3 regions of the Rhizobium grahamii genome follow, and region 3 is predicted to be linked to each of the others. Evidence: predicted binding sites of a transcription regulator. Region 3 holds the regulator's gene; each other region holds the start of a gene.

What was found. The regulator PhoB, encoded in region 3, activates phosphate uptake and scavenging genes when phosphate is short. The targets are predictions, from matches to a motif close to TGTCATNNANCTGTCAT.
Region 1: a site for PhoB is predicted at 1,812-1,828, ahead of FZ934_RS15140 (alkaline phosphatase D family protein). Genes of this name have one in related genera too.
Region 2: a site for PhoB is predicted at 1,995-2,011, ahead of FZ934_RS05440 (DUF47 family protein). Genes of this name have one in related genera too.

Annotation. Positions count from the first base shown of each region.
Region 1 is NZ_CP043498.1:3,136,820-3,140,079, forward strand. It holds gene typA (translational GTPase TypA) at 1-15, opposite strand, end outside; gene FZ934_RS15140 (alkaline phosphatase D family protein) at 142-1,719, opposite strand; gene FZ934_RS15145 (ABC transporter permease) at 1,849-3,260, opposite strand, start outside.
Region 2 is NZ_CP043498.1:1,081,249-1,084,508, reverse strand. It holds gene FZ934_RS27755 (hypothetical protein) at 1-19, shown strand, start outside; tRNA gene FZ934_RS05455 (tRNA-Cys) at 192-265, shown strand; gene FZ934_RS05450 (hypothetical protein) at 411-947, opposite strand; gene FZ934_RS28405 (hypothetical protein) at 1,188-1,319, shown strand; gene FZ934_RS05445 (BA14K family protein) at 1,403-1,864, opposite strand; gene FZ934_RS05440 (DUF47 family protein) at 2,064-2,705, shown strand; gene FZ934_RS05435 (inorganic phosphate transporter) at 2,705-3,260, shown strand, end outside.
Region 3 is NZ_CP043498.1:3,900,019-3,903,278, reverse strand. It holds gene FZ934_RS18835 (GcrA family cell cycle regulator) at 220-753, shown strand; gene FZ934_RS18830 (aspartate/glutamate racemase family protein) at 911-1,483, shown strand; gene phoB (phosphate regulon transcriptional regulator PhoB) at 1,627-2,310, opposite strand; gene phoU (phosphate signaling complex protein PhoU) at 2,346-3,059, opposite strand; gene pstB (phosphate ABC transporter ATP-binding protein PstB) at 3,102-3,260, opposite strand, start outside.

The sequences.
Region 1 (3,260 bases), 760 kb from region 3:
GTTGCGAAGTGCCATATGTCTAAATCTCTGAGGCTGGGGCGCCGCGCTGGGAGAAGGCGCCAATTTCATTTGGGCGGCTCATACAGTGTTTTTCGCTTTTGCGAAAGGGGGGAAAGCCGGAATGCCTGCCATGCATGGACATCAACTCGATATCTGCGGATCGAGCGTCGTCCGCCACAGCTCGGTATCGTTCCGATCCATCAGCCTCACGGTCAGTTGCTCGGTCTGCCCATCGATGTCGACAAGCCCGAAGAACTGCATGCCGGCCGACGGCGGCAGGTTCTGCTCCGCCCCGCCGGGCGCGGCCTTCATGAACTTCACCTGCGGCCCAAAGGTCATGTCGAGTTCCTGCGGGCCATAGGTTCCGGAATGCAGAGGACCTGCTACGCACTCCCAGAACGGCAGGAACTCGCGGAATTTCGCTTTGCCGGGATCGTAGTAATGCGCAGCCGCGTAATGCACGTCGGCCGTCAGCCAGATCATGTTCGCTATGCCCGCGTCGCGGATGAAGCGCAGGAGATCGGCGAATTCCAGCTCGCGGCCACGCGGTGGGCCGTTGTCGCCGTTGGAGATCGACTCGCTGCCCGTCCGGTGGCCGTAGTCGTCCCAGATCACCAGCCCGATCGGCAGATCGCAGGCAATCACTTTCCAGGTCGCCGTCGAGCGCACCAGTTCTCGTTTCAGCCACGCCACCTGCCGTTCGCCCAACAGTCGCGACTCCGCCGCTGGCTCGGCATCGAGCCCATCGCTGTTCGGGCCGCGATAGGAGCGCAGGTCGATGAAGAAGACGTCGAGCAGCGGACCGTAGGACACCTTGCGATAGATGCGGCCAGGCTCGTCAGCCACGTAGCGGATCGGCGTCATCTCGTGAAAGGCACGACTGGCGCGGGCCGCAAGCATGGCGATCGACTTTTCCTTGTAGCGATCATCGTCGCGAAGATCGGTCGAGGGCGACCAGTTGTTCAGGACCTCGTGATCGTCCCATTGATAGAAGACAGGACAGACCGCGTTAAACGCCTTCACGTGGTCGTCGAGCAGATTATAGGCCCACTGGCCACGAAACTGGTCGAGCGTCTGCGCAATGTCGCGCTTTGCCTCGGTGACCACACGGTTCTTCCAGATGCCGCCGTCTCGCAGCCTGACCTCATCGGCAACAGGATTGTCGGCATAAATCGTGTCGCCGGAGTGGATCATGAAATCCGGCCGATGGTAGGCGATCGTCGAATAGGTGCGCATCCCCTCGTCATCTATGCCCCAGCCCTGGCCAGCCGTATCCCCGGACCACGCGAAACGGATGCTGCGCTTGCCTGATGGCGCCGTGCGAAACTGTCCATGGATGGGTTCGGACAAATCGTTGACGTCCTGAAGGTCGGCCGCACGAAAGCGATAGAATATCTCCTGATCATCCGGGAGATTCTGGAGCAGCAGCTTTCCCGCCAGATTGGTCTCCGGCGTCACGTCTATGGGCGCGACGCGCACTGCATTGGCAAAGCGGTCGCTCGTCGAATATTCGACATAGAGCCGTGCCGGCCGGCTCACTTGCGCCCACACGACACCCGAATTCGCATCGACATCGCCGGATTGCACGCCCGCAGTGAAGACCGGACGACTGGACGAGCCGCGTGCATAGTAGGGCATCGCCAGCCCGGCTACTGCAAATCCGCCGACAGCGCCCATGGATGAAAGGAAGCGTCGACGGGTCGTTTCAGTCAATCTCATGCCAAGGTCTATCCGGCTAACGGGAGGGCCGAACCTATGGCGGCAGTCATGTCATCCGCTTGAAGGCGGCATGACGGTTTTTCGAAACTTCAGCGACAGTTTTGTTACGGGAGCCCCGCTGGCGAGGCGCTATTCCGCCACCAAACCACTGCGACGAAGCAGCGTCAGCAGCAGAAGCGGCAACAGCGTCGTGATGAGGATGGCGATGAAGGCCATCGCCATGCCGAGGCCGATCGACCCCTGCTCGAACTGGCGCCAGATGAAGGTGGCGATCGTCTGCATGCCGACAGGTGCGACGACGACGGAGGCGACCAGCTCGCGCGACGCAAGCGCAAAGACCAGCAGCATCGCCGAAGCGAGGCTCGGAAAGACGAGCGGCAGGAGGATGCGGCGGAACGCAGTCACTCCGCTTGCACCAAAGACCCGAGCCGCGGCTTCCAGGCTGTCTCCGATCTGCTGGAATGCCGCCGTCGTGTAACGCACGGGCTGCGGCAGCAGGATGCAGCAATAGGCGAGAAGCAGGATAAATGCCGTGTTGTAGGGGGTCGCCGGCAGCCAGGGCATGTTCCAGGCAAGGATCAGCCCGACGGCAACGACGATGCCCGGCAACGCATTCGGCAGGATCGTCATCGTGTCGATCGCCACGCGTCCGCGGATCTTCGTCTTGACCACCGTATAGGCGGCCAGCACGCCGATGAGGCCGGTAATCAACGCCGTGCCGATGCCGAGCGAGAAGCTGTTGAGAAGTGCCCCCAGCGCACCGGCGCTGTTGTTGAAGACGGACAGGAAGTTCTCGGCGCTGATGTTGTCGAGCCCCAGACCACCCGAGATCGTCCGCGACAGTGCGGTGAACAGGATCGAGAGCAATGGTACGCCGGTCGCAAGGAAGGCGACAACGGCAAAGGCGATCATCACCGGAACCTTCATCGCCCCAAGCGGCCGCTTGTCCTTGGCAGCAGGTTTGCCGCCCACTGTCTGATAGGACCGCCGGGCGAGGATCCATCGCTGCAGCAGGAATGTCAGCAGAGACATGACGACAAGCAGGATCGACAGGATCGCCGCGCCCGGCAGATCGATCGGCCAATCCGAGATCCGCAGGTCGATACCGGTGACCAGCACCTGGAAGCCGGCGCGACGACCAAGCGCTGCGGGCGTCCCGTATTCCTCGATCGCTGCGGCAAAGACCAGCATCAGGCTCGCAACGAGCCCGGGCGCCGACAGTGGTAGCGTGATCCGCCAGAAGGCCCGCGCCGGCGACGCGCCAAACACACGGCCGACATCCGCATAGCGCGCGCCAACCGCCTCGACCGTGCGCGATACGGCGAAATAGACGACCGGAAAGGTATTGAAGGCCATGACCATGGTCATGCCGAACAGCGAAAAAAGAAAGGGTGCGAGGTTGAATCCCGCGATCTGCTGAAGATAGCCGCGCGGTTGCAACGTCATGATCCAGCCAAGTGTGGCGATGTAAGGCGGGATCATGAACGGAACGAGCAGCAACACATCCCACAGCGGCGCAAGCGGAATGCGATAGAGCGCCC
Region 2 (3,260 bases), 1.1 Mb from region 3:
GTTGCAGCGTATCGACTGAATAGAAGCGATTTTCAGCTGCCCACCCTGACCTGGCGTGGCATAGCTCTCTGCCGAGATCGCTCTCCACAGAACGCGTTCAAAATGAGCGAGGTTTTTCCACTAAGCCTCTTGCGCTGAATTTCTATTCATTCTAAATGCCGCCCAACGCTTCGGTTGCTCCGAAGTTGTGAGGCCTCGTGGCGGAGTGGTGACGCAGAGGACTGCAAATCCTTGTACCCCGGTTCAATTCCGGGCGAGGCCTCCAAATTTTCTCACCGACAGAGAGATGTGCTGACCAGATCCGACGGTGGTTTCGGTGCGCATATCGCATTCACCCTGCCGTACAGCCCTTGCCTTTCTCCGCGTCCAAATTGAATGAGGCGGACAAACCCGCCTCGCCTTTCATGATTTCATCGCGCCAGGGCCCGGCGCGCAATGCTTGCCGCGAAAAGTGGCGTTTCTCGGCGGTTATGGTCACCGCCCGCAGCCTGGCGTGCTTCAGCCGCTTGCTCGAAGCTTTGACCGTGCTGCTTGATAAAATCCATGAATACGTCAGTCGGATGTGACGTGACGCGGTTCGTGTAGCGCGTGCGTCCGCCGTCGAGCGGTTCTGCAATCAGTTCCCAGATGACGTTTACCTGCGTCCGGCCGACTGGCGTGAACACGTCGGAAATCGAGTTCATCCTGCAATAGGATGGTGTGGCTTCTTCAGCGACATAGTGCTGGACGACAAGGCCGGTGCCGATCATCTCGACATTGATCGACATCCGACGACCGTCATCGGTCGTGGTGTTGCCTGCGGCTATGTGATCAGGTGGGCAGCAGCGAAGATATTCCGCTTCCGGCAAATTGAAGAGCCAATCAGCAATGTCGACCTTTTCAAAGGGAATGTCGATATCGGCGGTGTAGGCGGATTGCGAAAGCATCTTCTCATTGAGAATTTTCATTGGCTTCTTCCTTCGATCGTAAGAACAGGACGGCTGTTCTGCTCGAGGAGAAAACTGGCTGCTGTGCCGACGAACCTCAATTACACTTGGGTTTTCAATCGGCTATCCCTATGTCTAGGATGTGTCTTCCCGTGCAATCGCCCCTTGGAGACCATTCAGGCCAACCACTGGGTTGCACCCGAATGCGCTAACGTGCGAGACCGGCACGCAGTTCAGCTGCAGCAAGAAAAGAGAAATGTCGTGAAAACTGACGATGTACCCGAACCAGGACGGGGAACGCGGATAATCATTCTTATCGCCATGGTGCTGGCTGTGGTGACTGCGGTTGGCGGCTTTGTCGCGGTCTACAGGGCAACATTTGTCACCTTGTGACCTGCGTAGCCGCACTAATCCAGCAAGTGGAAAGCAAAAGCGGTCGCGTGAATCTCGCGACCGCTGTACTTGATCCCCTCCATTTACGGGCCGATGCACTGCCGGCGCGGGCCGTAATATGGTTGGTATGTGTTGTCGTAAGCGCGGTATGAGCGATAACGGCTGTAGCACCAGTCGGCATGGGATCCGGTTGCCCGTACCCGAGGCTGTTGCGACGCGATGATACCGCCAATGAGCGCACCGGCAGCGAGCCCGCCGATCAGGGCGCCAGCGCCATTGTCATGATCGTGGTAATAGCGTCGACCGTAGTAACGGTCGCCATAGTACCGATTTCCGTAGTATCGATCGCGATTATAGCGGTTGCCATACCTATAGCCGCCGCAGCGGTAGATTTCGCAACGCGAACGATGGCTGTTGGCACCGGAATCGCCAAAGCTGCCTCTGCTCTGAGCAGAAGAAGGATCGCGAGAATTCTCGGCCAAAGTGGGCGTGAAGCTCGCAAGACCTGTCGCGATCGCCAGAAAAATCGTCGCCAGACGTTTCATTTCGTACCTCTCAAACCGCAATCGACCCATCATGCTTGCAGGAATAACGCGCTGATCTGCCGCAGGTTCCTGCCGCAAAAAGCGTTTCGCGCCTTTGGACAAGGCAAGAAAGAATCGGACAACTCCCTTTGTGACACTTTTATTGCAGCGCCTGCTATTTTATGACGAGCTTCGAAAAAGTTCTCAACGGATGGATTGAATGCTCAGCTGGTTTCGCAAACTTCTGCCTCGGGAAGACCGATTCTTCGACCTCTTCGCCCAGCATTCGCGCACCATTGTCGGTGCAGCGGAGGCTTTGAACGAACTGCTTGCGGGCAAAGACACCGACCGCCATTGCGACCGCATCGTCGCCCTGGAGAACGAAGCGGACGACATCACGCGCGAAGTGCTGCTCGCGGTACGCCGCAGCTTCATCACGCCATTCGACCGGGTCGATATCAAGGATCTGATCCAGTCGATGGATGACGCGATCGACATGATGCACAAGACGGTGAAGACCATCCGCCTGTTCGAGCAGAGGGAATTCGATCCGCGCATGCAGGAGATGGGAACCGTGATCGTCCAGGCGGCGCATCTCGTGGCCGAAGCCATCCCGCTTCTCAACAGGATCAACGCCAATGCGCCGCGCCTGATGGCAATCGCCGAGGAAGTGACGCGGGTCGAGGGACGGTCCGATGAGTTGCACGATCGCGGGCTGAAGGAACTGTTTCTCCGTCACGGAGCATCGAATGCAATGGCCTATATCATCGGCAGCGAAATCTATGGCGAGCTCGAGAAGGTCGTCGATCGCTTCGAGGACGTTGCAAACGAAATCAGCGGCATCGTGATCGAGAACGTCTGATGGACGCCACCCTCGCCTTTCCGCTGCTCGCGGCCCTGATCGCGATCGCGCTGTTCTTCGATTTCCTCAACGGCCTGCATGATGCTGCCAATTCGATCGCAACGATCGTGTCGACGCGCGTGCTGCGACCGCAATATGCCGTCGCCTGGGCCGCGTTCTTCAACTTCATCGCCTTCCTGTTCTTTGGCCTGCATGTCGCCGAGACGCTCGGCACCGGCATCATCGATCCGGCCATCGTTTCGCCGCTGGTGATCTTTGCGGCGCTGATGGGCGCCATCATTTGGAACATTGTCACCTGGATCCTCGGCATCCCGTCAAGCTCCTCCCACGCGCTGGTGGGCGGCCTGGTCGGTGCCGGTCTCGCAAAGGTCGGTTGGAGCTCCATCGTCTGGAGCGGGCTTCTGAAGACGGCCGGGGCGATCGTGATGTCGCCGATGATCGGATTTCTGCTGGCGCTTTTTCTGGTGCTCGTCGTCTCGTGGCTGTTCGTGCGGCAGACGCCCTTTGCGGTCGACCGCACGTTCCGCGTCCTGCAGTTCGCGTCAGCGTCGCTGT
Region 3 (3,260 bases):
TCACGAGCAAGTTGGGGAAAAACCACAAATTCGATTCCCGGCGATTCAACCGACTCTTGTCACGGAGTCGGCCTCACACTAGGTTAAAACTCAATTACTAGACTGCATGCGGCGGAACTAGTCACCAAAAATCGAGCAAGCGTTTCTTGCCTCGGATACGTCCGGGGCGACGGTGAAGGATTCTGCCTACACCAACGCTAACAAGGCGGAGACAGGGGCATGAACTGGACAGACGAGCGCGTAGAGAAGCTGAAGAAGCTATGGTCCGAAGGACTGAGCGCCAGCCAAATCGCAGCACAACTTGGCGGTGTAAGCCGTAACGCCGTGATCGGCAAGGTCCACCGTCTCAGCCTGCCCGGCCGGGCCAAGGCCGGCGGTAACGCGACGACCGTTCGCACGCCGAAGCGCACCACGACCGCTCCCCGCGCTCCGAACTATGCATCGCGCGTTGCGACCCGCACCGTTACCCGGCAGCAGGGCGCAACCATGCTGAAGGAAGAAATCGATATCGATGCGGTCGAGGAAGTCCGGTTCCGCCCTGCCTCGAACGTCGTCGTTCCGATCTCTCGCCGCCTCGGCCTGACGGAACTGACCGAGCGCACCTGCAAGTGGCCGGTCGGCGATCCGCTCAAGGACGACTTCCACTTCTGCGGCTGCGAGTCTCCTGACAACTCCCCGTATTGCACGTACCATCAACGCATGGCCTACCAGCCGGTCAACGAGCGCCGGAAGGCCGCCAACCGGGTCGCTTGATCCGGAAGCCGGATAAGGAATAGGAACGGGCCTTCGCGGGCCCGTTTTTTTGTTGGGCTCGAGCCCCCGACACAGCAACAATGTACGTCGGGCACGCGCGCTTCCAGGAAGCTATCAGCCCCATGCCATTTTGTGGCTGCTCGGACCGGAGAACGCGATGAGAATAGCCTGCCTGCATACGGCCGATAGCAATATTGCTGTTTTCGAGGCCGCGGCCAGAGAGATTGGCCTTTCCAAAGACGTGCTCTCCCATGCGGTTCGGGCAGATTTTCTCGCGAATGCCGAGCAAGCCGGCGGACTGACAGATGATATTGCCCGCGAGACAGCCTCGGTGTTGCGGTCGCTTGGCCAGACCGCAGATGCTGTTGTCCTGACATGCTCGACCCTGGGGCCGTCCATCGATGAACTTGAGGGCACGATGCCCGTCCCTACCCTTCGCATCGATGCCGTCCTGGCAGAACAGGCAGTTCGGGTCGGGGGAAGGATCGCCGTCCTCTGCGCGGTTGAAACAACCCTGGAGCCAACCGCACGGTTGTTTGCTGCGGCAACTGCGGCAACTCAAACGCCGTTCGAGGTTCGCCGTGTCCCCGGAGCATGGGACTTGTTTAAGGCTGGCGATCGTGTTGGTTATTTATCGGCCGTTGCCGAGGCGGCCGATGCCGCCTATCGCGAGGGAGCCTCAATCGTCGCTCTCGCAAGGCATCGATGGCAGGTGCTGCGGATCTGGTGAAAGGCGACCCCAAACCCCTGACCAGTCCAGCGGCGGGCCTTGCCGCCGCTGTCGAGCGAGTTTCGCGAGAAGTCTGATCTTCGCGACTTACCCACATGACGAGCCCCCAGCTGCTCGTTCTTGCTGGGAGCAGGATGGAAGCCTCAGGCTTCCATCGAGTAACCGGCACCACGTACGGTGCGGATGACGTCCTGCATGTTGGAGAAATTCAGCGCCTTGCGCAGACGACCGACATGGACGTCCACAGTGCGCTCGTCGACGTAGATGTCATGACCCCAGACGCCATCGAGCAGCTGCGAGCGTGAGAACACACGACCGGGCGACGCCATCAGGAACTCGAGAAGGCGGAACTCCGTCGGCCCCAGGCGAACCTCACGGCTTTTGCGGTGGACACGGTGGGTCTCACGGTCGAGTTCGATGTCGCCGCACTTCAGCAGGGTCGACAGAACTTCCGGTTTCGCACGGCGAAGCATCGCCTTGACGCGGGCGACGAGTTCCGGCGTCGAGAACGGCTTCACGACGTAGTCGTCGGCGCCGGTCGAAAGGCCGCGAACGCGTTCGCTCTCCTCGCCGCGCGCCGTCAGCATGATGATCGGCAGACGTTCGGTTTCCGGGCGCATGCGCAGACGACGGCACAGCTCGATGCCGGAAACGCCCGGCAGCATCCAGTCGAGAATCAACAGGTCCGGTGTGCGTTCCTGCAAGCGGATTTCGGCTTCATCGCCGCGCAAGATCGTGTCGACGTCGAAGCCTTCAGCCTCAAGGTTATAGCGAAGAAGCACGCTCAGTGCTTCTTCGTCTTCGACAACAGCTATTCTCGGGATCATTCGTTTCGGTCTCCTGGGGGCGTGGTCCGGAACGCTTATTCCGTCACCGCACCGACGGTGTTGGCGGTGTCGTCCTTCGGACGCTCGCCTTCCGGCTGGGCACCGGTGGCCATGTAGTAGATCGTCTCGGCGATGTTGGTGGCGTGGTCGCCGATGCGCTCGATGTTCTTGGCGCAGAACAGGAGATGCGTGCAGCTCGTGATGTTGCGTGGATCTTCCATCATGTAGGTCAGCATCTCGCGGAACAGCGAGGTGTACATCGCGTCGATTTCCTCGTCGCGCTCGCGGATCGACTTTGCCTTGTCGGCCGCACGGCTCGTGTAGACGTCGAGCACTTCCTTGAGCTGAACCAGGGCCAGCTCGGACAGGTGTTCGAGGCCACGGGCGAGCTTGCGCGGCACGCCGGTGTTCTGCACCGCGATCACGCGCTTGGCCGTGTTCTTTCCGAGGTCGCCGACGCGTTCGAGATCGGCGGCGATGCGGATCGAACCCATGATCTCGCGGAGGTCGGCAGCCATCGGCTGGCGGCGAGCGATCGTGACGATCGCCTTGTCGCCGACTTCGCGTTCGGCGTGATCGAGGATCACGTCGTCGGAGATGACCTTCTGGGCCAGCGCCGTGTCGCCGTTCACGAGGGCGCGGACAGCGTCCGATACCATCTGCTCGGCCAGGCCGCCCATTTCAGAAATCCGGCGGGAAAGGTACTTCAGGTCGTCGTCGTAGGCAGAGAAAATATGTGTCGATGCCATGGGATCATCCTTGAATATCGTGAGGGGTTCCGACGTTGGAAATCAACCGAAGCGGCCCATGATGTAATCCTGCGTGCGCGGATCATCCGGGTTGGTGAACATCTTGTCGGTATCGTTCTCCTCGACGAGATTGCCGAGGTGGAACATGGCGGTGCGCTGCGAAACGCGAGCCGCCTGCTGCATCGAGTGCGTCACGATGAC